DNA from 4 places in the Bacillus sp. WC2503 genome. Region 4 is predicted to be linked to each of the others. Evidence: riboswitches for the same ligand, from Rfam matches in the RefSeq annotation. Region 4 holds a riboswitch; each other region holds the start of a gene.
What was found. Region 4 has a riboswitch for S-adenosylmethionine ahead of ACUN26_RS12980 (hypothetical protein). Riboswitches for the same ligand answer to the same signal wherever they lie in the genome.
Positions count from the first base shown of each region.

Region 1 (7,683 bases), 1.6 Mb from region 4:
CAGGATTATTAAAATTTATCACGAAATAAGTAAAAGTTTAGCGAATAATCGTTTGAAATAATAAAACGTTTTCTATATGATAAAGGTAAAGGTTAGTAAAAAAGTAGGTGAATTTATGACAGTAACATTTTATTCATATCCAAAGTGTGGCACATGTCAAAAGGCAAAGAAATGGTTTGAGGCAAACGATGTAGCATATGAGATGATTCATATTGTTGAAAATCCACCGTCAAAAGAAGATGTACGTAATTTACATGTAAAAAGTGAATTACCATTAAAAAAATTCTTTAATACAAGTGGAATGCGTTACCGCGAACTTGGTCTAAAAGATAAGTTGAAAGATGCAAGCGAAGACGAAATGTATGAGCTTTTAGCATCTGATGGCATGTTGATTAAACGTCCAATTGTAACAGATGGAACGAATGTAACACTTGGTTTTAACGAAGAGCAGTTTGAAAGTGTGTGGAAAAAGTACCAATAAGGTATTTTTACATAATTAATACATTCACTGGAGGTACAGTCATGAGCATTCCAAATAATTTACGTTACTCTGAAGAACACGAATGGGTAAAAACTGAAGGTAATGAAGTTGTAATCGGTATTACTCACTTTGCACAAGGTGAGCTAGGCGATATCGTATTCGTTGAACTTCCTGAAGTAGGTGCAACAATCGAAGCTGACGAGCCATTCGGAAGCGTAGAATCTGTTAAAACAGTTTCTGAATTATACGCACCTGTAAGCGGTAAAGTTGTAGCAGTAAACGAAGAATTAAGTGACCAACCAGAACTTGTAAACGAATCTCCATACGAGGGTGCATGGATGGTTAAAGTTGAACTTTCTGATGCAAGCCAAGTTGAGAAGTTATTAACTGCAGAAAAATATGCAGAAATGACAAACCAAGACTAATTTTAGTCAACTGAAGGACAGCCTTTGTGCTGTCCTTTTTATTTTGTGCTACATAATGAGTTGAAAAGCACATATATATGAATCAATTATCATGTGAGAGTACATTAATGGGAAATCTATTTAGTGAAGTTTCATGCTTTTTACAATCTAAACAAGCCGCTTCCGCTTTTCTTTTGCAAAAATAAACAGGAAACAACATGAAAATAACGAATATACTATATACTAAGTTAAAGGTTGTATAGTATATGGTGATCGGGTGATGACATATGATTTATGTAGAAAAAGTCATTATTGTAGAAGGTAAATCAGACAGAAGAAAGATTGAATCTATTATTCGTGAACCGGTGGAAATTGTTTGTACAAATGGTACAATTGGTTTGTCGAAAATGGATGAGCTCATTGATCAGTTTTTTGATAAGGACGTATATGTGCTAGTGGATGCTGATGATGCAGGAGAAAAGTTAAGGAAACAGTTTCGAAAAGAATTTCCGCAAGCAGAGCATATTTATATTGATCGCTCGTACCGAGAAGTGGCGACTGCACCTTCTTCACATTTAGCAAATGTATTATGGGGAGCTGACATTGACGTTTATACAGAATATTTACGGTAAGGAATGATAGAAGTGATTGACTGGACAGGAGCCGAAGCTACAGCCCTAATAGAGAATGAAGAAAAAACAGTGCTATATGTATATACACCGATGTGTGGAACATGCCAATTAGCAAAGAAGATGTTAACGGTTGTCGAGATGACGATTGAAGAGTTGAAAATTGGAATGTTAGATTTAAATTATGCTCCGCATTTAGCGAAAGAGTATGGAATCGAAAGTGTGCCTTGTTTACTTGTTTTTGAAAATGGGACACTCATGAAGAAGATATATGCATTTCATTCGGTTGAATATTTATATACGGAATTAAAGTAGGCGGCAAAGTTTTTGCCGCCTCGACATATTTCTTGGGAAATATGTCGACATGCGGGATGGATACAGTATTTGTCGAGCGAAAGTAACAGGATTGCTCTTTAGTGAGAGGGAAATGGTATGTAATAGAAAGTGATATGAAGGATGTGATTTAGGGTGAAATTATATTCTTTGCTTCAATCATTTGTAAATTACGCTAACGGTCAATATCATTTAGAACCGCTTTTAAGACAAGGAGAAAAAACTGTTAATTTCCGCTTTGGAGATGAAAGTTGTTCATTACAAATTTCAAGAGATTATATAGAATTGTCACAAGAGGCAAGAGGAACGGAACAAATTGTGTGCTTAGATGAAGAGGATGTAAAACAATTAGTGAACGGAAATGTAAGATTGCAAACGTTAATGAACGATGGACGTGTGCAATATTCGGGAACATATCGAACGATGCTATTAGTTGAATCGATGTTTCATATATGTAAACCGATGTCAGTAGGTGCTTAAAATTCTGAAGTTTCTTGTTTTGTGAAAATTCTTGTTGACATGACGTGTGGATATTGATACAATTCAATTCATAAAATATAGACAATTTCATAAATTACAAATCAGACGAAAATTAAATCTGATTTCTCTTATCAAGAGAGGTGGAGGGACTGTGCCCTGTGAAGCCCGGCAACCGTCAACTTATGTTGAAATGGTGCCAATTCCTGCAAAGCGAATGCTTTGAGAGATGAGAGAGAGGGATAATGTTGTTATATACGCATATAAACCTTTCTGCTTCTCTAAAGCGGAAAGGTTTTTTTGTTGTTTGAATGTGGAGGACATTCAAATAATAAGAGGAGCTATGGCGATAGATTACACGCATGAAAAATAAAAAAATTGCGGAGTCTATCCAAAGTTTTATGAAATCCAGCTCCAGCGGCTAGAACAGTCGTTCGTTTCATCCCTTCCTATGAGGCAAAAAGCGCCTCTACGTCAGGGATTCGGGCGTCCACTTGTTCTAAACGAGCCGCTTGCGCTTTTTACTTAAAAAAGGGGTGAACATCATGATCTTATTAGAAAATGTAAAGAAAATATATAAGGCAAAAAGCGGTGATGTCACTGCTGTAGATAACGCCAATTTAAAAATAGAAAAAGGCGAAATATTTGGTGTTATCGGATATAGTGGTGCTGGGAAAAGTTCTTTAATAAGGCTGTTTAATCAGTTAGAGAAACCAACTTCTGGCCAAATTACAATTGCAAATCGTGTCATTTCAGCAATTACAGGAAGTGAACTTCGTAAGGCAAGGCAAGAAATTGGAATGATTTTTCAGCACTTCAACTTACTTTGGTCACGAACTGTACGCGAAAATATCGCATTTCCACTTGAGATTGCAGGTGTTGATAAGGAGAAGAGAAGAAAACGTGTTGATGAGTTAATTCATCTCGTTGGATTAGAAGGAAGAGGAGACGCGTATCCATCCCAGTTAAGTGGTGGACAAAAGCAACGTGTTGGGATTGCTAGAGCGTTAGCTAACAACCCACAAGTGCTTTTATGTGATGAAGCAACGTCAGCACTGGATCCGGAAACGACAGATCAAATTTTAGATTTACTACTTGATATTAATAAGCGTCTCGGTTTAACAATTGTATTGATTACACATGAGATGCACGTAATTCGAAAGATTTGTAATCGTGTTGCGGTAATGGAGAAAGGGAAAATCGTAGAAACAGGTCCAGTACTTGACGTATTCCGTAATCCACAGCAAGACATTACGAAACGCTTTGTACAGCAGTTAACAGATTCTGAAGATACAAACGAAACAATTGAAAGTTTAATTGAAAAATATCCAGATGGCAAAGTAATTCGCTTGCAGTTTGTCGGCGAGGCTGTAGAAAGACCAGTACTTCAAAGATTAATGCAACGCAGTGATATAGAAGTTAGCATTTTGCAAGGAAATATCGCACAAACGAATAACGGTTCTTACGGAAGTTTAGTTGTTCATTTAAATGGTGAGGAAACAGCAATCCAGCAAGCGATAGAGGGAATACATCAAGATCAAGTAGAGCTGGAGGTGATTGCACATGGATAAGTTACTCGCAAATGTTGATTGGAATCAAATGTTAGAAGCGACTGGTGAAACGTTATATATGACGGCAATCGCAGCGCTTGCCACATTTGTTTTAGGACTCATTTTAGGATTGTTACTCTTTATGACATCGAAAGATAATTTATGGGAAAACAAAGCGGTTAATACAGGGATTGGAGCCTTTGTAAACATATTCCGTTCTATACCGTTCATCATTTTAATCATTTTATTAATTCCATTCACAAAGATTATCCTTGGAACAATTCTCGGGGCTAGTGCAGCATTGCCAGCTTTAATTATTGGAGCGGCACCATTTTACGCAAGAATGGTTGAAATTGCACTTCGTGAAATTGATAAAGGTGTAATCGAAGCTTCAAAAGCAATGGGGGCAAAAACAAGCACAATCATTTTAAAAGTGTTAATTCCAGAATCATTACCAGCGTTAGTATCTGGTATTACGGTAACGACAATTGCTTTAGTAGGCTACACAGCAATGGCGGGAGTTGTTGGTGCTGGTGGTCTTGGAACACTTGCTTACTTAGAAGGATTCCAGCGTGGAAATAACGATGTAACAATCGTTGCGACAATTTGTGTGTTACTAGTTGTATTTTTCATTCAGTGGATTGGTGATAGTGTAACGACTCGAATAGATAAAAGATAATGAAAACAGGAGGGTATTTCAAATGAAAAAATTATTACTTACAGCACTTATTTCAACTTCAATTTTTGGGTTAGCTGCTTGTGGCGGGAAAGATAAAGATGAAAAGAAACTAGTTGTTGGGGCTTCTAACGTACCGCACGCTGAAATTTTAGAAAAGGCAAAACCGTTGCTTGAGAAAAAAGGAATTGAATTAGAAGTGAAAAAATTCCAAGATTACGTGTTGCCAAATAAATCGTTAGCGGATAAGGAATTAGATGCAAACTACTTCCAGCACATTCCGTATTTAGAAAAAGAAATTAAAGATAAAAAATATGATTTTGAAATAGCGGGGAAAATTCATTTAGAACCAATTGGTGTATACTCTCAAAAGTATAAGAGCTTAAAAGAACTGCCAGACGGGGCAACAATCATTATGAGTAATTCCGTTACTGACCATGGACGTGGTTTAGCAATTTTACAAAAAGAAGGTATTTTAAAAATTAAAGACGGAGTAGATCCAGTTAGTGCAACTCCGAAAGATATTGCAGATAATCCGAAAAACTTAAAGTTCAAAACGGATATCGAGCCTGGTTTATTACCACAAGTGTATAACAATAAAGAAGGCGACGCTGTTCTAATTAACTCTAACTATGCAATTGATGCGAAATTAAACCCAGAAAAAGATGCGATTGCAATTGAAGGTAGCGATTCTCCGTATGCTAACATCGTAGCAGTTCGTAAAGGGGATAAAGATAAGAAAGAAATTAAAGCTCTTGTAGAAGTGTTGCATTCTAAAGAAATTGAAGACTTTATTACTAAAGAGTATAAAGGGGCAGTTGTTCCTGTAAAAGAATAATTGTTTGAAGAAGGGCTGGTGTATGCCGGCTCTTTTTTTCTAACTACATACCTATAGGGGAGAAGGGGATATCAGATGAAAAAGATTATACTGTCAGTTGTTACAGCGCTATCTGTATTTACATTAGCTGCTTGCGGGGGAAAAGAGGAAAATAAGCTTGTCGTTGGAGCTTCTAACGTGCCGCACGCTGTCATTTTGGAGAAAGCACAGCCAATATTAGAGAAAAAGGGTATTAAATTAGAGATTAAAAAGTTCCAGGACTATGTTTTACCGAATAAAGCGTTAACGGATAAAGAAATTGATGCGAATTACTTCCAACACATTCCATATTTAGATAAAGAAATTCAAGAAAAAGGATATAAAATTGTAAACGCAGGAAAAATTCATTTAGAACCAATGGGCATTTATTCTAAGAAATATAAAAGCTTAAAAGACCTGCCAGAGGGCGGAACAGTTATTATGAGTAATAACGTGGCTGAGCGCGGCCGTATGTTAGCACTATTACAAAAAGGTGGCGTTATTAAGCTTAAAGATGGAGTAGATGTTGTTAAGGCGACAGTAAAAGATGTTGTAGAAAATCCGAAAAACTTAAAGTTTAAAACAGATGTTGAACCTGGACTGTCACCGAAGCTGTATGAAAATAATGAGGGAGATGCTTTATTTATTAATTCAAACTATGCAATTGATGCGAAATTAAATCCAACAAAGGATGCAATTGCGATTGAAGGATCAGACTCTCCGTATGCAAATATTATTGCAGTTCGTAAAGGTGACGAGAAGAAAAAAGAAATTAAAGAACTGGTAGAAGTATTGCATTCAAAAGAAATTCAGGATTTTATTACTAAAGAATATAAAGGTGCTGTACTTCCGGTAAGTGAATAAACGTAAGGAAAGGACTGGGAATTTATCAGTCCTTTTTTCTTTATATATATAAGAAGAAAGGTGTATCATATAAGGATGCAAAGGAAATACTTATATACATTTGTGAAAAAATTGTTACTTTTTTTCGTCGTTTGCGATATCATTTTATTTGATATAAAATTAGAATGAGAATAAAATGAGAATATGAACGTTTTAGGAATTTTTAAAATGTATATATAGGATTAATGGAGGTATTGAGATGGCTGGTTCTACATTAACGGTTAAAGACTTACACGTATCAATTGACGGCAAAGAAATTTTAAAAGGTGTAAACCTTGAAGTAAAAGGTGGAGAAATCCACGCAATTATGGGACCTAACGGAACAGGTAAATCAACTTTATCTTCTGCAATTATGGGTCACCCAAAGTATGAAGTAACAGAAGGTAGCATCATCATTGACGGTGAAGATGTATTAGAAATGGAAGTAGACGAGCGCGCACAAGCAGGTCTATTCTTAGCAATGCAATATCCAAGTGAAATTAGCGGAGTTACAAACGCTGACTTCTTACGTTCTGCGATTAACGCACGTCGTGAAGAAGGCGATGAAATTTCTCTTATGAAATTTATCCGTACGTTAGATAAAAACATGGAATTCCTAGAAATGGATCCAGAAATGGCACAACGTTACTTAAATGAAGGTTTCTCTGGCGGTGAGAAAAAACGTAATGAGATTCTTCAATTAATGATGATTGAGCCAAAAATTGCAATCTTAGACGAAATCGATTCTGGTCTTGATATCGATGCGTTAAAAGTTGTATCTAAAGGTATTAACCAAATGCGCGGCGAAGAGTTCGGTTGCCTAATGATTACGCATTACCAACGTTTATTAAACTACATCACTCCAGACTTCGTTCACGTTATGATGAACGGTCGTATCGTTAAATCTGGTGGACCTGAGCTTGCACAACGTCTAGAAGCTGAAGGTTACGACTGGATTAAAAAAGAATTAGGTATTGAAGACGAAACAGCAGAGCAAGAAGCGTAAGAGAGGAGCATAAACATGACAATCGGTACATTACCTTTCGATCAAGAAACAATCCGTCAGCGCGCTAGCGAAGTAAACGAAGCTGCTTGGTTGACTGAGTTCCGCTTACAAGCTCTTGCACAAGCAACAGAACTTCCAATGCCAACGCCTGATAAAACGAAAATTGAAAAATGGGACTTTATCGGAAAAGGCGACGCTGCTAAGCAAGAGCCTGTAAGTTCTTTAACAGAGCTTCCAGAAGCAGTGAAAAACTTAATCGATGAAAATAACAGCGTATTAGTACAACGTACTGGTACAACTGCGTTCGTTTCTTTAGCAGACGAAGCAAAAGAAAAAGGTGTTATTTTTACAGACATCGTAACAGCTGCAACAGAGCATGCTGAACTATT
Region 1 is NZ_JBQYMD010000001.1:4,154,391-4,162,073, reverse strand. Features, by position in the region: gene ACUN26_RS21575 (arsenate reductase family protein) at 116-481, shown strand; gene gcvH (glycine cleavage system protein GcvH) at 523-906, shown strand; gene ACUN26_RS21565 (toprim domain-containing protein) at 1,173-1,517, shown strand; gene ACUN26_RS21560 (thioredoxin family protein) at 1,521-1,829, shown strand; gene ACUN26_RS21555 (hypothetical protein) at 1,983-2,327, shown strand; SAM riboswitch class I at 2,453-2,560, shown strand; gene ACUN26_RS21550 (methionine ABC transporter ATP-binding protein) at 2,870-3,895, shown strand; gene ACUN26_RS21545 (methionine ABC transporter permease) at 3,888-4,553, shown strand; gene metQ (methionine ABC transporter substrate-binding lipoprotein MetQ) at 4,576-5,388, shown strand; gene metQ (methionine ABC transporter substrate-binding lipoprotein MetQ) at 5,464-6,270, shown strand; gene sufC (Fe-S cluster assembly ATPase SufC) at 6,509-7,294, shown strand; gene sufD (Fe-S cluster assembly protein SufD) at 7,310-7,683, shown strand, end outside.
Region 1: another riboswitch for S-adenosylmethionine. It lies ahead of ACUN26_RS21550 (methionine ABC transporter ATP-binding protein); the one in region 4 lies ahead of ACUN26_RS12980 (hypothetical protein).

Region 2 (7,130 bases), 760 kb from region 4:
TTTATACTCCCGCTTTTATCCTTCTCCATCTCTTTCACCAATTCTTCTGCATACTCTTTTGGTGAATCACCAAATATATCACTTACCGTCTTCCCCTTTTTTTCACCTTCTATTAAATGAAGTTCTGCATCTTCTAGAAAAGCGTCCACATCTTCTTCTTTAATCCCTTTTGTTATTAAATATACTTTCGTATCGATTAAAAACTCTTCTCCTTCTTTAGAAACCTTCATTATAACCCCTCCCTTAATTAACCGTTTCTCTTCTATTCGTCTTCATCATAATTTCAACGAAAATTAAAATAAATAAACTTCCGTATAAACATATAATCTGAAATAACATTGGCATGAGATCTTCTGATGTAAATGCTTGAAATACTAACATAATAGAAAGAGGAATAATTAAATATAAGTTTTTAAACCATCCTTCAAAATACATGTTTATAGCTACTGTCATGATAAAGATCCCACCAGCTAACATATAACTTTGCATTTGGGTGAATGTAACCATCTTTGTAGGATATATTACATCTAATATCGTAACAACTCCTAATAAAAACATTGGAGCAATCATGACTAAAGACCACATAGAAAACCACGTTTTTGTAAAGCTTGTTACAAAGGTCATTTTACGAAGCAAAAAATTAGGGCCTAACACAGCTAACATTAATGTGAAACTATAACCAATGCACTGAATAAGTGAAATTTGTAACTTTCCGTTATTCACTATTAAAATAGAAGCAATAATCCAAAATGCTACGATATTCATTACTGTAAAACCAATTTGCTTCCACGTTTCCTGTCTATCTCTTTCCATCACTTTTACAAGTTCATTAGCATATTCTTTCGGCGAACTTCCAAAAATTTCTTCTACACTTTTCCCGTCACTCTCACCTTCTATTAAATGCAACTCTGCATCTTCTAAAAAGCTTTCCATATCGCTTTCTTTCACACTCTTTGCGGTCAAAAACAATCTCATATCTAACAAAAACTTTTGTGCTTCACTTGATAGCATTATTTTCTTCCCTTCCCTTCAAGTAGACGTTCTACACTACTTTGCATCGCTTCCCAGCGACCCATAAATTCATCCAGTTCATCTTCTCCCTTTTCTGTTAACGTATAATACTTCCTTTTTGGACCAGATGGAGATTCCTTCATTACACTTGATATTAGCCCCTCTTTTTGCATCCGTATTAACAACGGATAAATACTTCCCTCACTCGCCATTGTAAAACCATACTTCGCTAGCTTTTCACTCATTTCATAACCGTATATTTCACCTTCAGAAATAATAGCAAGTAAGCATCCTTCTAAAATCCCTTTCAGCATTTGACTTGTCGACATAATTGAAATCCTCCCACTATCTTGTTTTACAAGATAGTGGGAGGATTTTTTCCAAATGTTTGCAGGAATTTCGTAGTTCCCCCTCTAAATAGAGCAATGAGGGAACTTTTATTATGAAGGAGTGTTTTTCATCATGGTTACAAATCGAGTTGTCTTTTTAACAGGTGCTGCGAGTGGTATTGGTTATGAAATGGGGAATACCTTTGCAAAAGAAGGCGCAAAAGTTGTTATTACTGATCGCCTTGAAGATCGTGCGAAAGAAGCTGCTGAGCAATTACAAAAAGAAGGCTTTCAAGCTATCGGTTTACAATGTGACGTTACATCTGAAGAAGAAATTACAGTAGCGCTTTCTCAAACAGTTAGTCATTTCGGTTCATTAGACGTATTAATTAACAATGCAGGAATGCAACATGTTTCACCGATTGAAGATTTTCCAACTGAGAAATTCGAGCTTCTTATTAAAATTATGCAAATCGCTCCATTTATCGCCATCAAACACGCTTTTCCTATTATGAAAAAACAAAAATACGGCCGGATTATTAACGTCGCTTCTATTAATGGCCTTGTCGGATTCGCCGGAAAAGCTGCCTACAATAGCGCAAAACATGGCGTAATTGGACTGACAAAAGTTGCCGCATTAGAAGGTGCTACCCATGGAATTACTGTTAATGCACTTTGCCCTGGTTATGTCGATACCCCTCTTGTACGTAATCAACTACAAGACTTAGCTACTACACGAAATGTACCGCTTGAAAATGTTTTAGAAGATGTCATTTATCCACTTGTACCACAAAAACGTTTATTACAAGTACAAGAAATTGCTGATTATGCTATGTTTTTAGCGAGTGAAAAAGCAAAAGGCATAACTGGTCAAGCTGTCGTTATCGATGGTGGTTATATTGCTCAATAAAGTGAAACTTTAATCAGTGGGGCTTCATCCCCCACTGATTCGTAGCCCTCACCAATCGGGCTTTTACGGGCAGTTAATGCGTGATAAAAAAATAAAGTTTGCTCACGAAGAGCAAACTTTATTTTTTATCACGAGGATCATCGTACTTTAGTAATTGCTGTGGCAGTTTCTCTATCGCAACAGTTATCCCATCTAATTTACTTTCAATCCGATGGAGTAAATATAATGTTACAACAATTGGAAAGCCTACATTACCTATCATCCCGATCCACTCTTCCATCCTTCTCTCCTCCTTTCATTATATAAATAAGGGGAAAAGGCACATTTAGGCATAAAAAACAAGCTATTATGTATTAGCTTGTTTTTCAAATAATGATGCAATTTCTCGCTCATAATCTCCACGTATAATACCTTTCTCAGTAATAATACCTGTAATTAATTCATGCGGTGTTACGTCAAATGCAGGATTATAAACATCTGTACCAATCGGTGCCACTTGTTTGCCAAAAATTTTCGTAACTTCTGTTTCATCTCTTTCTTCAATAACAATTTCGGTACCTGTTTGTTTCGTAATATCAAACGTAGATAACGGAGCTGCAACGTAAAATGGAATTTCGAAATACTTTGCTAATATAGCTAAATTCATTGTTCCGATTTTATTTGCCGTATCTCCATTTGCGACAATTCGATCTGCCCCTACGATAATTGCATCAATTTCTTTCGTACGAATTGCATGAGCTGCCGTATTATCTGTAATAAGCGTCACATCAATACCCGCTTGCTTTAACTCCCATGTCGTTAAACGGCCACCTTGTAAAACCGGTCTCGTTTCACATGCATACGCATGTAAGTGTACACCTTTTTCTTTCCCGATATAAAACGGCGCTAATGCAGTACCATACCTTGCAGTTGCAATACTTCCAGCATTACAAATTGTTAAAATGTTATCACCGTCTGTAAAGCATGTTAACGCATGTTCCCCAATACTCCGGCATACCTCTTCATCTTCCTGCTGAATGCGAAGCGCTTCTTCTTCTAATGTTTTTTGCGCTTCTTTTATTGTAATAATCTCTCGAATAGATTCTCTCATACGATCAATTGCCCAAAACAAATTCACTGCCGTCGGTCGTGATGTCCCTAAATAGTTACAATCTCTATTAAATATCTTCTGAAATTCTTCAATATGTATCGTGTTATATTTTTTTGATGCAAGCGCCAAACCAAATGCTGCTACAATTCCAATTGCGGGTGCTCCGCGTACTTCTAGCATTACAATACTTTTCCATACCTCTTCAATAGTCGTCAACGTTTTATATTCTGTACTATACGGCAACTTTGTTTGATTTAATACCGCAATTGCATCACCTTTCCAACTTACAGACCTCGGAACAGTTACAAATGTACTCATGCTTTTATGCCTCCTGAAACTGTCTGTTGAAATAATGTTCGAAACAGTTGAATATCAGCACACTTAGATTCATATTTTATTAGTTCTTTTCCTAAGTACAGCGCTTGCTTCTTAGCTTGAATTCTTCTTTCTTTATTTGCTATTTCATCTAAATCCGCTACATGAGCTAAACCAATTGTTCTACGAATCAGTTCACATCCGGCAAATCCGACGGCATCAGTAAAGATATTTTGCAAAATAATTGGTAACCATTGTTTTTCTTTCGTATATGCTTCTACCCCTTCTCCAATCCATAACTTCGTAAAAGTTTCTACAAAATAACTCCATGTCTTTTCTATATGGAAAAATAGTACACTTCTCTTTTCTTCTTCTCTCGATAAAGCATTTAATAATAGATTTGCGATAAATTGACCGATATCAAAGCCAAATGGACCGTACGTTGCAAATTCTGGATCAATCACTTTCGTTTCAGAAGGTGATGAAAAAATACTACCAGTATGTAAATCACCATGAATAAGCGCTTCTTTTCTCGTTAAAAACTTATATTTATATTGTGCTACTTTTAGTTTTAAAATTTTGTCACTCCAAAGTTCATCAATCACTGACTGTAAATCTGACTCATAATCATTCGTATCGTAATGTCCAAACGGATCCGTAAAAACTAAATCTTCTGTAATTTTACTAAGGTCTGGATTTACAAATGTACCTTCTAGCATCCTTTTCTCTTCTGACTGTAAACCGAAATCTGAAGTATAAAATAAAACATGTGCTAGAAAACGACCGATATGCTGGGATAAAAGTGGATATCCTTCTCCATCTATTAATCCTTTTCTTGTAATTGTTAGTCTTGATAAGTCTTCTATTACTGTAACTGCTAACTCTTCATCATGACTGTACACTACCGGAACATAATCTGGTACATACTTCGCAAAAATTTTTAATGCCTTGCTTTCAATCGTCGCTCTTTTTATAGACAACGGCCAGCTCTCACCAACTACTTTCGCATATGGAAGTGCTTGTTTTATTATAATTGATCTCTCTCCATCAACTAATTTGAACACGTAATTTAAATTTCCATCTCCTATTTCATGACAAACTACATTCGCCTTCTTGTCAAAATATCCATGTTCTTTCGCATATTGTACAGCTGTTACTTCTGTTAATGAATAATATCCCATCGTCTTTTCCTCCTTTTTAAATTCAGAGGTTTTTCTAACGCAGAAAAACCTCTTTCCACTAAGAAAGAGGTTTGAAGTTTATCTTCTCCCCTCTTATCTGCCAGAAATTTTACTTTCTGCTGGAATTAGCACCGTGCCTTTTGGCGTCATAAACGCCCCATTTCACAATGGTATTACGGTCGGTTGCTGGGCTTCATCGGGCCAAATCCCTCCACCTGCTCTTGATAAGAGTTATATAATTTTTTAGAATTTTTAACTTTATGTTGAAGACTATACCAAGAATAAAAATCACTTGTCAATATTTTATTTGTATAGTTCTGGACGGCGATCTGCAAAAACTGGAATTCCTTTACGTACCTCTTTAATCTTTTCGAATGTAAGTTCTCCAAATAAAATGGATTCCTCTTTATTTGCCTCTACCACGACTTCACCCCAAGGATCCACAATTAGAGAATGACCTGCAAACTCATTATTCGGATCCTTTCCTGACCTATTGCATGCAACAACATAACATTGATTTTCAACTGCTCTTGCTTGCAATAGCAAACGCCAATGTGCTAAACGAACTAATGGCCATTCTGCTACAACGAAGAAAACTTTTGCCCCTTTAGCAGTATGAACGCGCATCCATTCTGGAAAACGAATATCATAGCAAATTGTGCCAGCGCACTCGATATCATCTAGTTTAAATTCACCTGTTTTATTACCCGCCATTAAATATTTGTGTTCATCCATAAGCTGAAATAAATGTACTTTACTATATTCATTGACTAGATCTCCTTCGTTGTTTACGACATACATTGTATTGGTAACCCCTTGCTCTGTTTGCTTTGCTATAGAACCACCAACAATATGTACACCATATTGCTTCGACCATTCTTTCAACCTTTCTTTCGTTTCTAATCCATCTCTATCTGCAATTTCAGAAAGCCTCGTTAAATCATATCCTGTTGTCCATAGTTCTGGTAAGACGATAACATCTGGTCTTTCCTTCATCGCTTCGCTTATTTTGTTTTTAGCGTTCTCCATATTTTTTTCTACATCTCCAAATACAATATCCATTTGAATACATGCGACTTTCATTTTTTCAGCCCCATTCTTAATTTTCTCTTTACAAAATACTGGAAAGATTATATCATTTGTCACTAGAATTGTAACAACTTTCAAAAGAGGTGGAAAGTATGAAATTATTTCAACCTTCTGAGATAGTAACATCATTGCCAACACAATTTTTCGCTTCACTTGTTGCAAAAGTTAACAAAGTCGTTGCGGCTGGTCACGATGTTATTAATCTAGGTCAAGGTAATCCAGATCAACCAACACCGCAGCATATCGTAAAAGCTTTACAACATGCTGCAGAAAAGACCATTCATCATAAATATCCGCCATTTCGCGGACACGAAAGCTTAAAAGAAGCCGTGGCAACATTCTATCAACGTGAATATGATGTAGTAGTAAATCCAAAAACTGAAGTTGCTATTTTGTTTGGTGGAAAAGCTGGATTAGTAGAATTACCAATGTGTTTTACCAATCCTGGTGATACGATTCTCGTTCCCGATCCAGGCTATCCAGATTATTTATCCGGAGTTGCTTTAGCAAAAGCACAATTTGAAACAATGCCGCTTATTGCCGAAAATAAATTTTTACCAGATTATACAAAAATTGATGACGCTATTGCGAAACAAGCAAAGTTAATGTTTTTAAACTATCCAAACAATCCTACTGGTGCTACTGTATCAAAAGATTTCTTTGATGAAACCATTCATTTTGCTAATAAACATAATATATTAGTCGTTCACGATTTTGCTTACGGTGCGATCGGATTTGATGGTCAAAAACCGGTTAGTTTCTTGCAAGCAGACGGTGCAAAAGATATAGGAATTGAAATTTACACATTATCCAAAACTTTCAATATGGCTGGATGGCGTATTGCTTTTGCCATAGGGAATGAAAGTGTCATCGAAACAATTAACCTATTGCAAGATCATATGTATGTTAGTATTTTTGGTGCAGTTCAAGACGCTGCCCGCGAAGCGCTATTAAGTTCACAATCTTGCGTCGTAGATCTTGTAAATAGTTACGAATCTCGAAGAAATGCTCTTATTTCAGCTTGTCACTCTATCGGTTGGAATGTAGACATCCCAACCGGATCCTTCTTTGCATGGCTTCCTGTACCAGAAGGCTATACATCTGAGCAATTTTCTGATATTTTGCTAGAAAAAGCACACGTTGCAGTTGCTCCTGGTGTTGGATTTGGTGAACACGGTGAAGGATACGTCCGCGTTGGTCTCTTG
Region 2 is NZ_JBQYMD010000001.1:3,294,350-3,301,479, forward strand. Features, by position in the region: gene ACUN26_RS16745 (DUF1129 domain-containing protein) at 1-230, opposite strand, end outside; gene ACUN26_RS16750 (DUF1129 domain-containing protein) at 244-1,011, opposite strand; gene ACUN26_RS16755 (PadR family transcriptional regulator) at 1,011-1,340, opposite strand; gene ACUN26_RS16760 (3-hydroxybutyrate dehydrogenase) at 1,474-2,250, shown strand; gene ACUN26_RS16765 (YvrJ family protein) at 2,369-2,530, opposite strand; gene mtnA (S-methyl-5-thioribose-1-phosphate isomerase) at 2,597-3,658, opposite strand; gene mtnK (S-methyl-5-thioribose kinase) at 3,655-4,836, opposite strand; SAM riboswitch class I at 4,927-5,067, opposite strand; gene ACUN26_RS16780 (carbon-nitrogen family hydrolase) at 5,140-6,003, opposite strand; gene ACUN26_RS16785 (pyridoxal phosphate-dependent aminotransferase) at 6,018-7,130, shown strand, end outside.
Region 2: another riboswitch for S-adenosylmethionine. It lies ahead of mtnK (S-methyl-5-thioribose kinase); the one in region 4 lies ahead of ACUN26_RS12980 (hypothetical protein).

Region 3 (7,683 bases), 2.3 Mb from region 4:
AACGGAGGATATATATCAGCTTTCTGTTCTACATTTAGTAGTAGATTTAAAGCTATTTCAGTTGGGGGCGGAATTACGAACTGGAGTACCCATTATGTAAATACAGATATCCCTTACTTTATTAGAATGTATTTAGGAAATACTCCATGGAATGATCCGGGGATCTATACGAAGACATCACCAATGACATATATTAAATCAGCTTGTACGCCTACCTTAATTCAACATGGGGAAAAGGATGCAAGAATTCCAACTACAAATGCATATGAGCTATATGAAGGATTAAGAGATATGGAAGTTGATACAGAATTAATTATATTTAAAGGAATGGCATATAGTTCTGATCAGCCAGGAATGAGAGTAGCTATTATGAAGCAGAACTTGATGTGGTTTTCACATTATATTCTTGGAGAAAGTATGGAGGGCTTTCGTACTATATAATGGATATTCGTACAGGGATTTTTCGTTGTACAATCGGGTCATATTGTTGAAAAAGAGATACAACAAATTATATAATTTGTTGTAAACTGCATGCAAACCATTATGATTATAAGGAAATGTAATTCGGAGGACTAATATGACAGAAAATAAAAATGTGTTACCAGTAGAACAGCGTGAACAATTATTCAAAGTATTGAAAGCTCGTTTTGAGAAGAATATGAATCGTCATGAAGGTCTTGAATGGGCTAAAGTTGAAGCGAAGCTGGATGTTAATGCTGAGAAATTATGGTCACTTAATGAAATGGAAGTAACTGGCGGTGAGCCGGATGTTGTTGGTTATGATAAAGAGAAGGACGAGTATACTTTCTATGATTGTTCAAAGGAGAGTCCTAAAGGCCGCAGAAGTCTTTGTTATGATCTTGAAGCGTTAGAGTCAAGAAAAAAACATAAACCAGAAAATAATGTCATTGATGTGGCAACTGCTATGGGCATTGAATTATTAACTGAAGAACAATATCGAGATTTGCAACAAATTGGGGATTTCGATATGAAATCATCAAGCTGGGTACAAACGCCTTCAGATATTCGCGAACTCGGTGGCGCTCTATTTTGCGATTATCGCTTTGGACACGTTTTTGTGTACCACAATGGAGCAGATTCCTATTATGCTGCTAGAGGGTTTCGCGGTTCGTTAAGAGTTTAAATTTGGAGTAAGTAAGAAAAGAGCCTATACTTAGGCTCTTTTCTTACTTATATTTTAAAAGTAAACTGTTACTACGCAGTTTTACTTAATTTATATGTTTCGTGGTTGTTTTTCCGGAAAAGTTTAGGGAAAACATAACCGTCTAATCCAATACGTCCAGCATTATGACCTGCAATTAAAATGAACATAGTTAAAACAAGCATGTTTGGGTTTACACTAACAGTTCCACTTAATAAGAATGAAAGATTCATTATGATTCCAAAGAATGCAGCAGTTTTTGTTAATCCACCTAAAATTAAACCTAAACCTACTAAGATTTCCCCCCATTGTACGAAAAAGCTAAATAAGTCTGCGTGCGGAAGAACAAAGTTTTGAAGGAAATCCGCCCACCAGCCTTGTACTGCGGGGTGATCGCCTGATGCTTGGGCGATGGCGCCTTTGAGGAAACCGCTGGCATCAAAAGATTGTCCTAAAACTTTCCCTATTCCAGCAGTAATCCAAGAATATCCTATGTAAAGACGTAAAAGTAATAATATGAAAGTAGCACGTTTATCAGTTCTTAAAAAATTGATAACCATTGAAATCCCTCCAATATTGTATTTACATGTTTATTATATATTCATTGTGAATAAATTCACAATGGAGGAAATGTGAACGAATATATGTTGTGAGTAATTGTTTTATTTTTTGTAACATTTCATCTTTTTTGATAGACTAATAATAGAGATATATCAAAAGGAGGCAAAGACTAGATATGTGGATGAACTTGTAATGATTAGCAATTGGATAGATTATTTTTCTCTCATAAGTGAGGGTTTATTTAGCTATCTGTAAATCATTCAAGGACTGCATATTTGGCGTAGTCATTCCTTCGGTAAGGATAGGCCTATTATGTATCTATCTTTTTTGTGGGGAAATTTATATCTCTCATATAAAATATGCGTCCTTTAAAATTGGAGGAGTATATGATGAATCAATTAAAAAATAAAGTAGCAGTTGTTACAGGTGTAAGTCGTCTAGACGGTATAGGAGCAGCTATTTGCACAGAGTTAGCAGAGGCTGGATACGATATATTTTTTACGTATTGGACAGCTTACGATAAAGAGATGCCTTGGGGCGTTGAGCAAAATGAACAAATACAATTAAAAGAAGAGCTAATACAAAAAGGTGTTAAAGTATCGAGCATGGAGTTAGATTTAACTCAAAATGATGCACCGAAAGAGCTTATAAATAGGGTTACTGAACAACTAGGCTACCCTCATATATTAATTAATAATGCAGCATATTCTACGAATAATGATTTCTCTAATTTGTCTGCTGAAGAGCTGGATAAGCATTACATGGTAAATGTTCGTGCGACTACATTGTTAAGTAGTCAATTTGCCCGAGGATTTGATAAGAAATTTGGTGGTAGAATTGTGAATATGACTTCGGGGCAATTTCAAGGGCCTATGGCAGGAGAACTGGCGTATGCAACAACGAAAGGAGCTATTGATGCTCTTACCAGTACGTTGTCAGCAGAAGTAGCCCATTTAGGAATAACAGTGAATGCAATTAACCCAGATCCAACTAGTACAGGATGGATGACTGAAGAGATAAAGCAAGGATTAAAGCCGATGTTTCCTCTGGGCAGAATTGGTGAGCCAAAGGATGCAGCTAGACTCATAAAGTTTTTAGTAAGTGAAGAAGCAGAGTGGATTACGGGACAAGTGATTCATTCGGAAGGTGGATTTAAAAGGTAAAAAGAAGGCATCTCCTTTCGGTGAGATGCCTTCTTTCTAATCTTTCTTCAATCTTCGTGCAACACCATTCCCTAAAGATTGTAATCCTTGAACGAGGATAATTAAAATAAAGACGGTTGCATACATTACTTCAGGTTCATAGCGTAAATGTCCGAAGCGATATGCCAAGTCCCCTAGCCCGCCAGCCCCTACAAGACCAGCCATCGCTGTTGCGCCAATTAAGCCGATTGTTGCGATCGTTAATCCGAGCACAAGAGATGGGCGTGCTTCTTTAACCATGACGTGCCAAATGATTTTTATAGTAGAGACTCCCATTGCTTGGTAAGCTTCAATAACACCACGATCCACTTCTAGTAAAGCTGTCTCCATTAAGCGTGCAATATAAGGAGCTGTGAAGACGACAAGTGGTACGATAACACCTTGCACGCCAATGGATGTTCCCATTAGGAACTTCGTAAAAGGTAAAATGAAGAATAATAGAATGATAAATGGAAGAGAGCGAATGACATTAATAACTGTATTAAGAATAGGATAGATAAGTTTATTTTCTCGCTGTCCACCGGGTCTCGTCAAAACAAGTGTAACGCCGAGCGGTAATGCGATAAGGATAGAGATAAGTAATGAAATAGATGTCATTTGAAATGTTTGAATTGTTGCTTCCCATATGACTTCACCCCATTCATCCAAAAAGGACTTGTTTTCCATAGTCTGTTTTCCCTCCCTCTACGATGATACCTCTCTCTTGTAAGAATGCTAAAGCACGGTTTACTTCATTTTTTTCACCTTGCATATGAACGACAAGTTTCCCATATGCCTCATGTTTTAGCTGCGTAATATTACCGGATAAAATATTTGGATATACTTGGAAACGTTTTGTGGCGAAAGCTAGTGCTGGTTCTCCTGAAGAACTTCCTATAAAAGAAAGTGTTACAATTTCACCAGTAGTTTGTAGTTCTTTTTGTACTTCTTCTGGAATTTTAGCTGCAAATGCGCTATTTACAAACTTCTTCGTTGTTACATGTTGTGGATTTGTAAAAATGTCTTTCGCAGTCCCACTTTCGACTACAGATCCATGCTCCATAACGGCAACCTGGTCACAAATACGCTGGATGACATTCATTTCATGTGTAATGAGTAAAATCGTGATGCCAATTTCTTCATTAATTTTTAGTAATAAATCAAGAATAGAATCAGTTGTTTCTGGATCTAATGCGCTCGTTGCTTCATCACTTAATAAAACCTCTGGTTCATGTGATAGTGAACGAGCGATGGCAACACGTTGTTTCTGGCCGCCAGAAAGTTCGCTTGGATAAGCATCTTTACGGTTAAAAAGATCCACGATGCGTAAATATTTTTCTACTCTTTTTTCAATTTCCGCTTTTGGAATGCCAGCAAGGCGTAACGGCAATGCGATATTTTCATAAACGGTAACAGTTTTAAGTAAATTGAATCCTTGAAAAATCATTCCGATTTTTTGCCTCGCTTTTGCTAGTTCTTTTGTTGATAAAGTGGTTAAGTCTTGGTTGTTTACGATGATGTTTCCTGTCGTTGGTTTTTCTAATAAATTTACACAGCGAATTAATGTGCTTTTACCAGCGCCGCTATACCCAATGATTCCAAATACCTCGCCTTTTTCTACTTTAAGGGAAGTAGACTTAAGAGCCTCAACAGTCCCTTTTTTTGTTGTAAATACTTTGGAGACGTTTTTTAATTCAATCATTATCGTCAGCTCCTACCAAGATGGTAAAACTGAACCATCAAATTTTTTCTCGATAAATTCTTTTACTTCTTTAGATTGATAAGCTTTCTTTAATTTACTTACAACAGCATCATCTTTATTTTCAGTACGAACAACGACCCAGTTCACGTATGGTGAATCTTTTCCTTCGCGGAAAATGGAATCTTTCGCTGGATTTAGTTTTGCACCTAATGCAAAGTTTGTGTTAATTGCAGCTGCTTTCACTTCACTTAATTGCGTTGGTAATTGAGAAGCTTCTAATTCAACAATCTTTAAATTTTTCGGGTTTTCAATTACATCCTTTGCAGTCGCTTTTTCTGTAGCCTTTGGATCAACTTTTAAAACCCCTGCTTTTTCAAATAATTTTAAAGCTCGAAGTTCATTCGTTGGGTCATTTGGTACAGCGATTGCATCGCCCTCTTTTAATTCTTTTACATCTTTTAAGCTTTTAGAATATACGCCCATTGGGAATGTTACTGTTGAAAATACTTCAGTTAATTTCATATTGCGTTCGGCTTTAAATACATCTAAATATGATTTCGTTTGATAGCTATTTACATCAAGACTTTTTTCATCTAACGAAACGTTTGGTGCTACGTAATCATTAAATATTTTTATATCAATGTCGAGACCGTCTTTTGCCGCAACTTCTTTAATCTTCTCAAAAATTTGTTCATGTGGTCCACCTGTTACACCGACAGTAATCTTTTTCTCGTCTAATATTTTTACATCTTTATCTGAATTTGCGCCACATGCGCCTAATAATAGTACTGCTCCGCTTACAATGCTCAATAATACTTTCTTCATCTATAATTCCCCCTTAATATACGTTCCAAAATAAAAAGCACCTCTCAAAATAAGAGAGGTGCCGAATAGACGAAATAGGTTCCTCTCTTATCTTCCAAAACGAAAACTCGTTTTGCAGGAATTAGCACCTTAGCTTATACGTTATAAGCTCGGTTGCCGGGCATCATCGGGCCAGTCCCTCCGCCACTCTTGATAAGAGTATGTATATGTAGTTTTTAAATATGGTACTAATAGTAAATCTAACAAAAGGAATTGTCAACTTTATTTTCTGAATATATTTTATTTTAAGGTAATCGAAACGTTTCCTTTCTTATGGCCCATTTCTACATACGTATGGGCTTCTGCAACTTCTTCTAATCGGTAAGTTCTATCAATAACAGGTTTTAGCTTTTCTGTTTCAACTAGTTGTTTTAGTAGGTTCATATCTTCTTTACTGACCTTTGCCATCATTCCGTTAACAGATACATATTTTCCATTAGGCATTAATGCGTCTGTACAAAGAGACTTTTTATATTTTCCAACTGCATCAAATATAATATCGTAGTTCTCGCCCTGTTTAGTAAAATCTTCTTTCATATAATCAATTACTTTATCAGTCCCTAAAGATTGCACTAGTTCAAAATTTGAATTACTACAAACAGCTGTAACGGTCGCGCCGAAATATTTAGCAAGTTGTACAGCAGCTGTTCCTACTGATCCAGAGGCGCCGTATATGAGCACTTGTTGCCCTTTTTTTATACGGCCCTTCCTCAGAAAATGCAATGCTGAAGTTCCGCCAAAAGGAATAACGGCAGCTTCTTCATATGTCACATTGGTAGGTTTTAATGCTATTAATCCACTTTCATGCACGCATGTGTATTCGGCATAACCACCAAGGTTTAGTTCTGTTAATGCAAAAACTGGGTCTCCTTTTTTAAATTGAGTTACATCTGTTCCAATTTCTTCGATTTCACCGGATAACTCTACGCCGAGTATAGGTTTTCTCGGTTTTCTAAAACCTAATATGATCCGCATAGGAACCCAAAATAAGAGGGGACTATTAAAGCCACGTATTCTACAATCTCCAGTCGATACACTTGTTGCGCGAATTTTAACTAATACTTCGTTCTTTTTAGGTTTAGGTTTTTCTACATTTTGAAGCTGGAGAACGTTTGGTGGTCCATATTGTGTACAAATAATCGCCTTCATAATAACCTCCTGAAATGAGTTGTTATTATTTACATCATATTTAAGATCTTCATTAAACATGTCTCTATATAGAGAATATAGATTAAAAATTATATAGATTTCATAGGAAAAGAGGTGATATTATTTTGGGAAAGGGGGCGACATTATGAAAAAAATTATTTTTGTTTCAAGTTTAGTACTTGCAATCAGTCTAGGGGTAGGGTGTAGTAATGAGAAAACAGCAAAGACGGATGAGCCGAAAAAAGAATCAGTTCAAAAAGAAAAGGAATTAGCAGCGAAGGATGTTTTCAAGAAAACGAACGAAGCTTTTAAAAATGAAGAGCATGTAACGATGACATATGGTGTAGGCGTAAAAGCTGAGGGAACAGAGATGGACATATTAAAGGCTAAGATGCAATTAGAGCCAAAGACAAAGAATTCTCGTTCTGAAATGAATATTTCCGGTACAGATGTTGTAGTGTATACTGTGGATGGTAAAGTTGCTGGTGAGGTAAAAAACCCTAATACAGGAGAAGTTATAACCGTACCAGAGGAGCAATTAAACGCTGGTGGAATGAAAGCGACTCAAGATATTATAGATAAGTTAGAAGTACCGGAAGTAGTTTTAGATAAAATGAAGATGGAGAAAAGCGGAGATAAATATAAACTGAAATTTACATTAAAAGGGCAAGAAACAGAAAGTATGTTAACTAGCATGGATGAAACGCAGAAGAAAATGTTACAAGCACAAAATGCGAAGATAGAAGAAGTGGATGCAGAATATATCATTACAAAAGATTTTAAATATGAATCAGCAAAGATAGACATGATTATGAGTAGTAATGGCAAGGATAAAGCACACATTATTACGAACGCAAAATATACGTCGTACGAAAAGTTTGACCCAATAAAATTGCCAGCAGCAAAGTAACAGTTTTGATGAGGGGGACCTAAAATAAGGACCCTCTTTTTTGTATACTTTCTTCATAGGAAAATAGGTACAATATGAAGAGGAAAAGATGTAGAAGAGGAGAGTGTCATTTGAAAAAAAGAAAGATGATGGTGGTCATTGTAGCTTATACAGT
Region 3 is NZ_JBQYMD010000001.1:4,801,978-4,809,660, forward strand. Features, by position in the region: gene ACUN26_RS24870 (S9 family peptidase) at 1-441, shown strand, start outside; gene ACUN26_RS24875 (DUF4256 domain-containing protein) at 578-1,144, shown strand; gene ACUN26_RS24880 (DoxX family membrane protein) at 1,216-1,722, opposite strand; gene ACUN26_RS24885 (SDR family oxidoreductase) at 2,110-2,886, shown strand; gene ACUN26_RS24890 (methionine ABC transporter permease) at 2,923-3,591, opposite strand; gene ACUN26_RS24895 (methionine ABC transporter ATP-binding protein) at 3,566-4,606, opposite strand; gene ACUN26_RS24900 (MetQ/NlpA family ABC transporter substrate-binding protein) at 4,619-5,431, opposite strand; SAM riboswitch class I at 5,516-5,630, opposite strand; gene ACUN26_RS24905 (NAD(P)-dependent alcohol dehydrogenase) at 5,711-6,619, opposite strand; gene ACUN26_RS24910 (DUF6612 family protein) at 6,765-7,529, shown strand; gene ACUN26_RS24915 (FAD-binding oxidoreductase) at 7,640-7,683, shown strand, end outside.
Region 3: another riboswitch for S-adenosylmethionine. It lies ahead of ACUN26_RS24900 (MetQ/NlpA family ABC transporter substrate-binding protein); the one in region 4 lies ahead of ACUN26_RS12980 (hypothetical protein).

Region 4 (7,683 bases):
AATACATTTACAACTAAAGCGAAAATTCTTTTACTTAATTTCTCTGTGCTGAACATTGAAAGAATGCTTACAGGTACACTAAATATAGAAAGATAGAATGTGAGTAATACTAACATTCTTATCATATAATTCCCACTATCGTCTACACTACTTAATAAATTGTAAATTGGTAAGATAATAATCGTAGCAATCGCTGTCAAAGAGGATATTTTAGTAAATACATTCAAATTTCTCCTTACCAATCCTTTCACCTCTCTTTTATATTCATTACAATGCTCCTATTAGTTCATTCATTTTTTTACAGGTAGAAATAAGCATTTGCTCCATTCGTTCCTCTTATATTGAAAGGCATGTAGTACTCCCCCTCTTAAAAATATTTCAAATCAAAATGAAAAAACGTTTTGAAATATAAATTCAATCTATCAATACATTACAACAAAAATCTATAGATATCAGAATTTTCAATTTATTAAAGGTTATCCTCCAAACAACCTCGAACATTGTAAGAAACATACATAAGGAGGTTGATCTATTTTGTTTCGTTCTTTTACAAATGGTTGCGTCACCTTAGTGCAACGTTTCTTGCCAGAACCGTTTATTTTATCATGTTTATTAACTGTTTTTGTTATCTTCTTCGGCATGTTTGCAACTCACCAAACACCGGTCGAAATGATTAATCATTGGGGTAATGGCATTTGGGGACTTCTCGCCTTTTCTATGCAAATGGCACTAGTACTTGTCACTGGATCTGCTTTAGCGAACGCTCCTCTTATTAAAAAGGGGTTAACGAAAGCTGCCAGGCTACCGAAAACGAATGGCCAAGGTATTATTGCCATTTCAATTGTAAGTTTACTTGGTGCATACATAAACTGGGGATTTGGTATTGTTGTATCTGTTTTATATGCAAAAGAAGTTGCAAGACAACTTGAAGGATTAGATTACAGATTAGCAATTGCTTCTTCTTACTCTGGATTTCTCATTTGGCATGCGGGTCTTTCTGCTTCTATCCCTCTTACGTTAGCTACTGGCGGTGAAACGTTAATTAAAACGACAGCTGGAAGTATTAAAGAAGCGATTCCAATAACAGAAACGTTATTCTCACCATACGCTCTCGTTCCAGTTATTATCTTTCTCATTACGATGCCACTCATTAACCGGGCAATGCATCCCGATGAAAAACATACGGTAACAGTAGATCCTAGCGTATTTCATGAAGAAGCTGCTGCTATAGAAGTAGAGCCAAAAACAGTCGCTGAAAAAATGGAAAATAGCATCATTATTACACTTTGCGTTGGGTTATTAGGTCTCATTTATATTTTCAATTACTTTTATACGAAAGGTTTTAACCTTACACTCGATATCGTTATTTTTATGTTATTAATTGCTGGTCTTATTTTTCACCGGACTCCGATTCAATATATTCGTGCTTTTTCAGACTCTACAAAAAGTGCTTCTGGCATTCTACTTCAGTTTCCGTTTTACGCAGGAATTATGGGTATGATGATTGGAGTAAATAGTGAAGGTCTTTCTCTTGGAGGAGCTATTTCTAATTTCTTTATTAGTATTTCAAACGAAACGACTTTCCCGCTCTTTACTTTTTTAAGTGCTGGCATCGTTAATATTTTTGTTCCATCTGGTGGCGGTCAATGGGCTGTACAGGCACCCATTATGATTCCAGCTGGTGCTGAACTTGGTGTACCTGCTGCAAAAACAGCAATGGCAATTGCGTGGGGCGATGCTTGGACGAATTTAATTCAACCTTTCTGGGCATTACCAGCGTTAGCGATAGCTGGTTTAGGTGCTCGTGATATTATGGGATTTTGCGTTGTGAACTTACTATATGCAGGATTTATCATTAGTTTATGCTTCTTATTTATTTAAACGAAAAGCTAGTTTTATACTAGCTTTTTTACATAATAAATCATTTACCCCGCATTAACAGGCAGTAAACTCCCACCCCATACCAGCTAGAGCAAAGCGGTTAGGTGGGAAATCAACTGCCTGTAAATGCCCGATTGGTGAAGGCTAATAATCAGTGGGAAGAACAAAACCCCCACTGATTAAAGTTTCACTTTATTTCCCACGCAATTTATAATCGTCTTCCACTCTATCTCCGTAAGGTTTAATGCCTCAAATGCAAAAAAATCTTTACATATCTTTTCAATCAGATATGGATTTTCCCTCAAGAAATTCCACTGTAACGCTTTAGGAAGAAAATACGTTTCATACTCTTTACTTCCTCTTACTACCTCATCGACTTCTCTTTCACAAATCCCTCTTATTAAATAATCATTTCTTAATTGGATCTTCATTTGTTGAAACGTTTCACTATATTTCTTCAATTGGATTAAGCAATTAATATAGGTACGAAAAAGTTCGTTATCATACTGACAACAATTTATAATACGATCAATTTCATTCATAATGTACGAGCCTTTTCTTCTATTTGTAATAACCACTTTTCCCGCTTCTCTCGTTTACTCGTTTTCACAGATTGAAAAACAGATCGTTTTATATCGCGAATGCCGCAAAAACGTAAAACACCTCTCTTCATCATAATCCAATCTGCTGATCGATATAATAGGGCGACGTACCATAACGGTGAATCTAACGTATTAATTACCCACGCCTTCTTTCCTTTCAATAAGCCCTTCGGCAAGGCACCTTCATATTTATAAGCAAATCCAGCTACGAAAATGCGATCAATAAACCCTTTTAAAATAGCAGGCATCCCCCACCACCATATCGGATATATGAATAAAAGAGTATCTGCTTCTGCCACTAACGTTCTGTACCAAGCTGTTTCTTCTTCATTTACTAAATCACGCCTTTTCTTCTCTTCATTAAATACGAGCACCGGATCAAATTGTTCCTTATATAAATCAAGTACTGTAACAGAATGATTTTTCCCCTGTAGTCCTTTTTGCACATGCTCTAAAATCGCCTCGTTAAAACTGGAAGGATTAGGATGAGCGTATATAATTAATACGTTCATTACAAAACAACTCCCTCTATAGTTAAAGTTTCCCCTTCTTTAACATCTTCTCTACAATTTGTACGTTTTTCGAACTTTGTAATAAACGGTTTAATACGGTAAGTAACTCTTCCTTGTCTAAATCTTTCAGTTTCTCTTTCACCGTACGCTCACCAGCACCTTGAATATCATAAACAACTGCCGCCATATGCTTGCAAAGATTCTCATAAGGACACTCGCAGCTACTTTCTGTAAAATCTTCAAGATCAATAATCACTTCATAATTTCCTGCATTTCCAGTAACGAAAGCAATTACTTTCTTGTCTTGTATTTCAACATCTTCTACATGTCCATCTTCATAATATTCATATCCCTTATCTATAATGTACTTTGGGATCCATTTCGTTATATCTTTTAATAAGTAAGCGTACATATTTGCACCTCTTCCTTTAATTCCCTTTTGACTTCAAAAAACCTGCATGTTATTCTAATAACTGTCAAGTAGCGAGTCTACGTGACAAAACGACTGACACCTATTCGGCGGAGGTGTCTCTTTTCATTTGCAGCCGATATGAATTGCCTCTTTCAGGCACATTCAATTTTTGACACTACACACTCAACACCATTCCCTGTATCAGGCTGCATTAGCAGTCTTTTACTCTACATACTTCGCTATTTCAAGAAAAAAAGAGAGACTAGCTCCCTTTTCTCGCCTTATAAAATACCCCTTTTTCAGTATAGAGATATTCATCATCAGCTAATGTAATTTTCCCATCCAGTTTGAGTTCATCTAATAGTCTTGATAAATAAAATTGATGTAACATTTTTTTCGTGAATTTTCCTTCATGATGCGAAACGATATGTTCTTGAATATCTAACAATGATATTGGCTTATCTTGCTCTATCATATATTCATAAACTGTACTACGCAGTTTTACGTATTTTTCGAGTGTCACAGTAATCCGCAACCCCTTTCTTCTTAATATAAATTTTCGTAATCGGTTTTTTTGCAACAAAAAAACCTCTCCGATAAGAAGAAGTTACGTATATATCTTCGTCTTATCTCCCAGAACAAATATGTTCTGCTGGAATTAGCACCTGCATCGCGGTTGCTGGGTTTCATCGGGCCAGTCCCTCCACCTCTCTGGATAAGAAAATATTCACTTAAATCTTACTATACGTAATTTCATTTCAATTGTCAAACAAATACAACAAATTATATTTTCTTTCTTCCTGTTCATACTATACATATATGAATATGCAAGGAGGATTATGAAATGCACGAAAATGCTCGCGGATATGTACAAGATTCTTTTCAATCATTACAAGAAGCAAAACATTGTTTAGAAGAAGCATTACAGACTGTCGAAAAAGATTTTAATCGTGCTCGTATTGAGCAATCTCTTTATGCGATCGAACAAGCTATTCAACGCTGCGATTACACGGTTCACATTTTAGAACAAGATTGAAAAAAACTTCCCATCATAAGGTGGGAAGTTTTTTCAAATGGCATACTTCATAATTATTGCCGTTATGATTAAAAAATATACAGAATTAACAATTTCTAAAATCCCTACTTTTATGATAGAAATTTTTTTGCCATACAACATAATTGCCCGAATGACACTTGGTATAAAAATAAGAGAGCACCATGGATTGGTAACAAATATAATTATCGTTAATACGATATGATAACCCCATGATATAATACGATACTTCGGATTATTTTTTTCACGAATCATTGTCTTCACATAAAACGTACTTCCTAAAAAATATAAAAATGAAATAATCGCAATAAATAAAGCTGTTTTATCTATGAGTTTCATTGAAAAATAATAACTAACTAAACCACCTATACAGAAAACGATAATTGCGCAAATGTCATTTAGCAGTGCTCTTTCATTCTTTTGACGAGCGTAATACATATTTACTATAAATAATGGAATCATTGCTGCTACGAATAAAAGAACTCGCCATTCATATAATAGAGAAATCATCCCAAATACGAACGCAATAATAAAATATACAATTGCTGCATGTAAAAACTCTTTTTTTCGTTTTTGTTTTATGTACATGAGAAATGGATACGTAGCTAAATAGATAAAGAACCAAGCTAAAAACAATGGAATATGATAAAAAGTAGGTTTCCCAAGTATGACACTTAATAGAAATGGGATAACAAGCATGGCCCATGCACCATGTTGCTTCGGAATAACTAACTTCATTAACTATACACCTCCCTCTTGAAAGAAGTTCTCACCTACTATTATACAAATAATTTTATATAATAACGGATGTATATTGGATCTATTTTTTGACAATAAAAAATGCTTCTTACAATATGTAAGAAGCATGAAAGAGGCAAACGAATATGTAAGTCGCGACCCTACCTTATATAAGTATGCTTTTCTATGTCATGTTATGCTCATCTAATATACCGTATTTCTTTTTAAACCTTGTGAGAATCGTAATCCACGAAGTACTAAATAGTAGTAGGAAAATAACATTTGAAATCGCATGACTTAAGTCAAAGTAAAAACTCGCGACATAGTACGCAATGACGGTTTCCCACGTTGCTTCTCGTATAAAACCGAGAAGTCCCCAGAAGTTCATAATCCAACCAAATAAAAATCCAACAATTAATCCGTATAGGAGTCTTCCCCATAGCTTTTTCATGAAAAATGTATTACGTAATAGTCCAGCTATAAAACCAATCATACCCCACGAAAACATTTGCCACGGTGTCCACGGACCTTGTCCTAAAAAAATGTTCGATACGATAGCGGCTGTTGCCCCGATCATAAAACCAGTTTCACTCCCAAACACGATTGCAGAAACGATAATGACAAAGGAAGTTGGTTGTACACTTGGTAAAATAGAAAATGGTACGCGGCTAACCGCAGCAATTGCTGCTAACACGGCAACGAGAACAATTTCACGTGAAACAAACGCCTTCCTTTCAAAACGGATATAGAAAGGTAACATAATAACAGCTAATAAAAACAAACTACTTACCATGTAATAGCCGTCCATGAGGAGTGTAGTAAAGAGTAATGTGCCTATTATAAACGCAAAAATACATATTATGAATGCAATATATCGTTTGGACACGCTTCGTACACATCCTCCCACGTTAATGCATATGGCAATTCTTTTCGAATGAATCGATTAATAGATGTTGTATAAAAGAAGTTACCGCTAAAAAATTCTTTCGGTGCATCATTCATAATGACTGTTCCATCAAATAACATCATGCACTGATCAACATATTTCGCTGCGAACTCAATATCATGCGTTGCCATTACAATGGTTGTACCTTCTTTTTGTAATTTCCTAAATAGCTCCCCTACTCTTTCTTTCTTCCATGGGTCTAACCCTTTTGTCGGTTCATCAAGTAGTAATAGCGTTGGTTTTGATAATAACGTTGTACATAATGCAAGTAGTTGTTGCTCTCCCCCGCTACAATCATGTGGATGGCGCTCTTTAAGCGAATGTAACCAAAACTGTTTCAACATATCTTTTGCTATTTCTTTTCCTTGTTCTCCATATAATTCACGAGCACGTTCATAAACTTCTTGCCACACTGTATCAAATGTAAAATGATAATACGGATGCTGTGATACATACCCGATCCTTTTAAATCGTTCTTTCGAATCAATTTTATGTATCACTTTACCATGCCACTTTACTTTCCCTCTTCTCGCTTTTTGCAATCCTGCTAAAATCGTTAACAGTGTAGACTTCCCAGTACCATTTTTCCCAACGAGCGCTACCCATTTTCCTTTTTCAATCGCAACTGTTAAATCTCGTAAAATAAGCGGACTATTTTTTTCATATTGAAAAGAAATATGTTCTGCACTTAACATTACTTCTTGTTTTTCACGTTGTACCATCTGCTCATTCACATATGATATCGCTGAAAAGTCATTCATTTTCATTTGTGCTTCTCGCACTGTAAACGGAATATCTCTCGCATTCCATTCTAAAAACAACCTTGGAATTTGCGGAATAAATGGACGGAAGTTTTCTACTTTCCACATTTTCGCTATAACTGTTTTAGGACTACCATCATAAACAATTCGGCCGTTATCCATACAAACAACGCGTGTTGCAAGTGGTATCACTTCATCTAAACGATGTTCACTTAAAATAATCGTAATTCCAAGTTCTTCATTAATACGTTTTAACAATCCTAAAAACTCTTTCGCAGCAATTGGATCTAATTGCGCCGTTGGTTCATCTAATAATAATAGTTTCGGCTGCATAACTAATACCGCAGCTAAATTGACAAGTTGTTTTTGCCCACCAGATAACGTATGAACAGATTGATGCAATAAATCTTGAAATCCTAAGAAGCTAATGAGCTCGGCTATTCGTTTTTGAATAATATGTGATGGTAATCCGATATTTTCTAAAGAAAATGCTAATTCTTGAATCACTGTATCCATTACAAGCTGATTTTCTGGGTTTTGAAATACCATCCCAATTTCTTGGGCAGATAATAAGTCAGGTACTTCCTCTAATAATACATCTTCATAAAACATCTCTCCCGAACGCGTGCCAATTGGAAGTAACTCCTTTTTAAAATGTTTTAATAATGTCGTCTTCCCAGATCCGGATCCTCCAGCTAGCGCTATAAACTCTCCTTTTTGAATAGAAAGAGAAATATGCTGTAACGCTTTTTCATTTTCATCAGCATATACAAATGA
Region 4 is NZ_JBQYMD010000001.1:2,537,924-2,545,606, forward strand. Features, by position in the region: gene ACUN26_RS12960 (short-chain fatty acid transporter) at 535-1,881, shown strand; gene ACUN26_RS12965 (hypothetical protein) at 2,061-2,423, opposite strand; gene ACUN26_RS12970 (NAD(P)H-dependent oxidoreductase) at 2,420-2,995, opposite strand; gene ACUN26_RS12975 (SWIM zinc finger family protein) at 3,018-3,407, opposite strand; gene ACUN26_RS12980 (hypothetical protein) at 3,670-3,990, opposite strand; SAM riboswitch class I at 4,031-4,129, opposite strand; gene ACUN26_RS12985 (hypothetical protein) at 4,252-4,443, shown strand; gene ACUN26_RS12990 (YwiC-like family protein) at 4,477-5,199, opposite strand; gene ACUN26_RS12995 (ECF transporter S component) at 5,384-6,085, opposite strand; gene ACUN26_RS13000 (ABC transporter ATP-binding protein) at 6,058-7,683, opposite strand, start outside.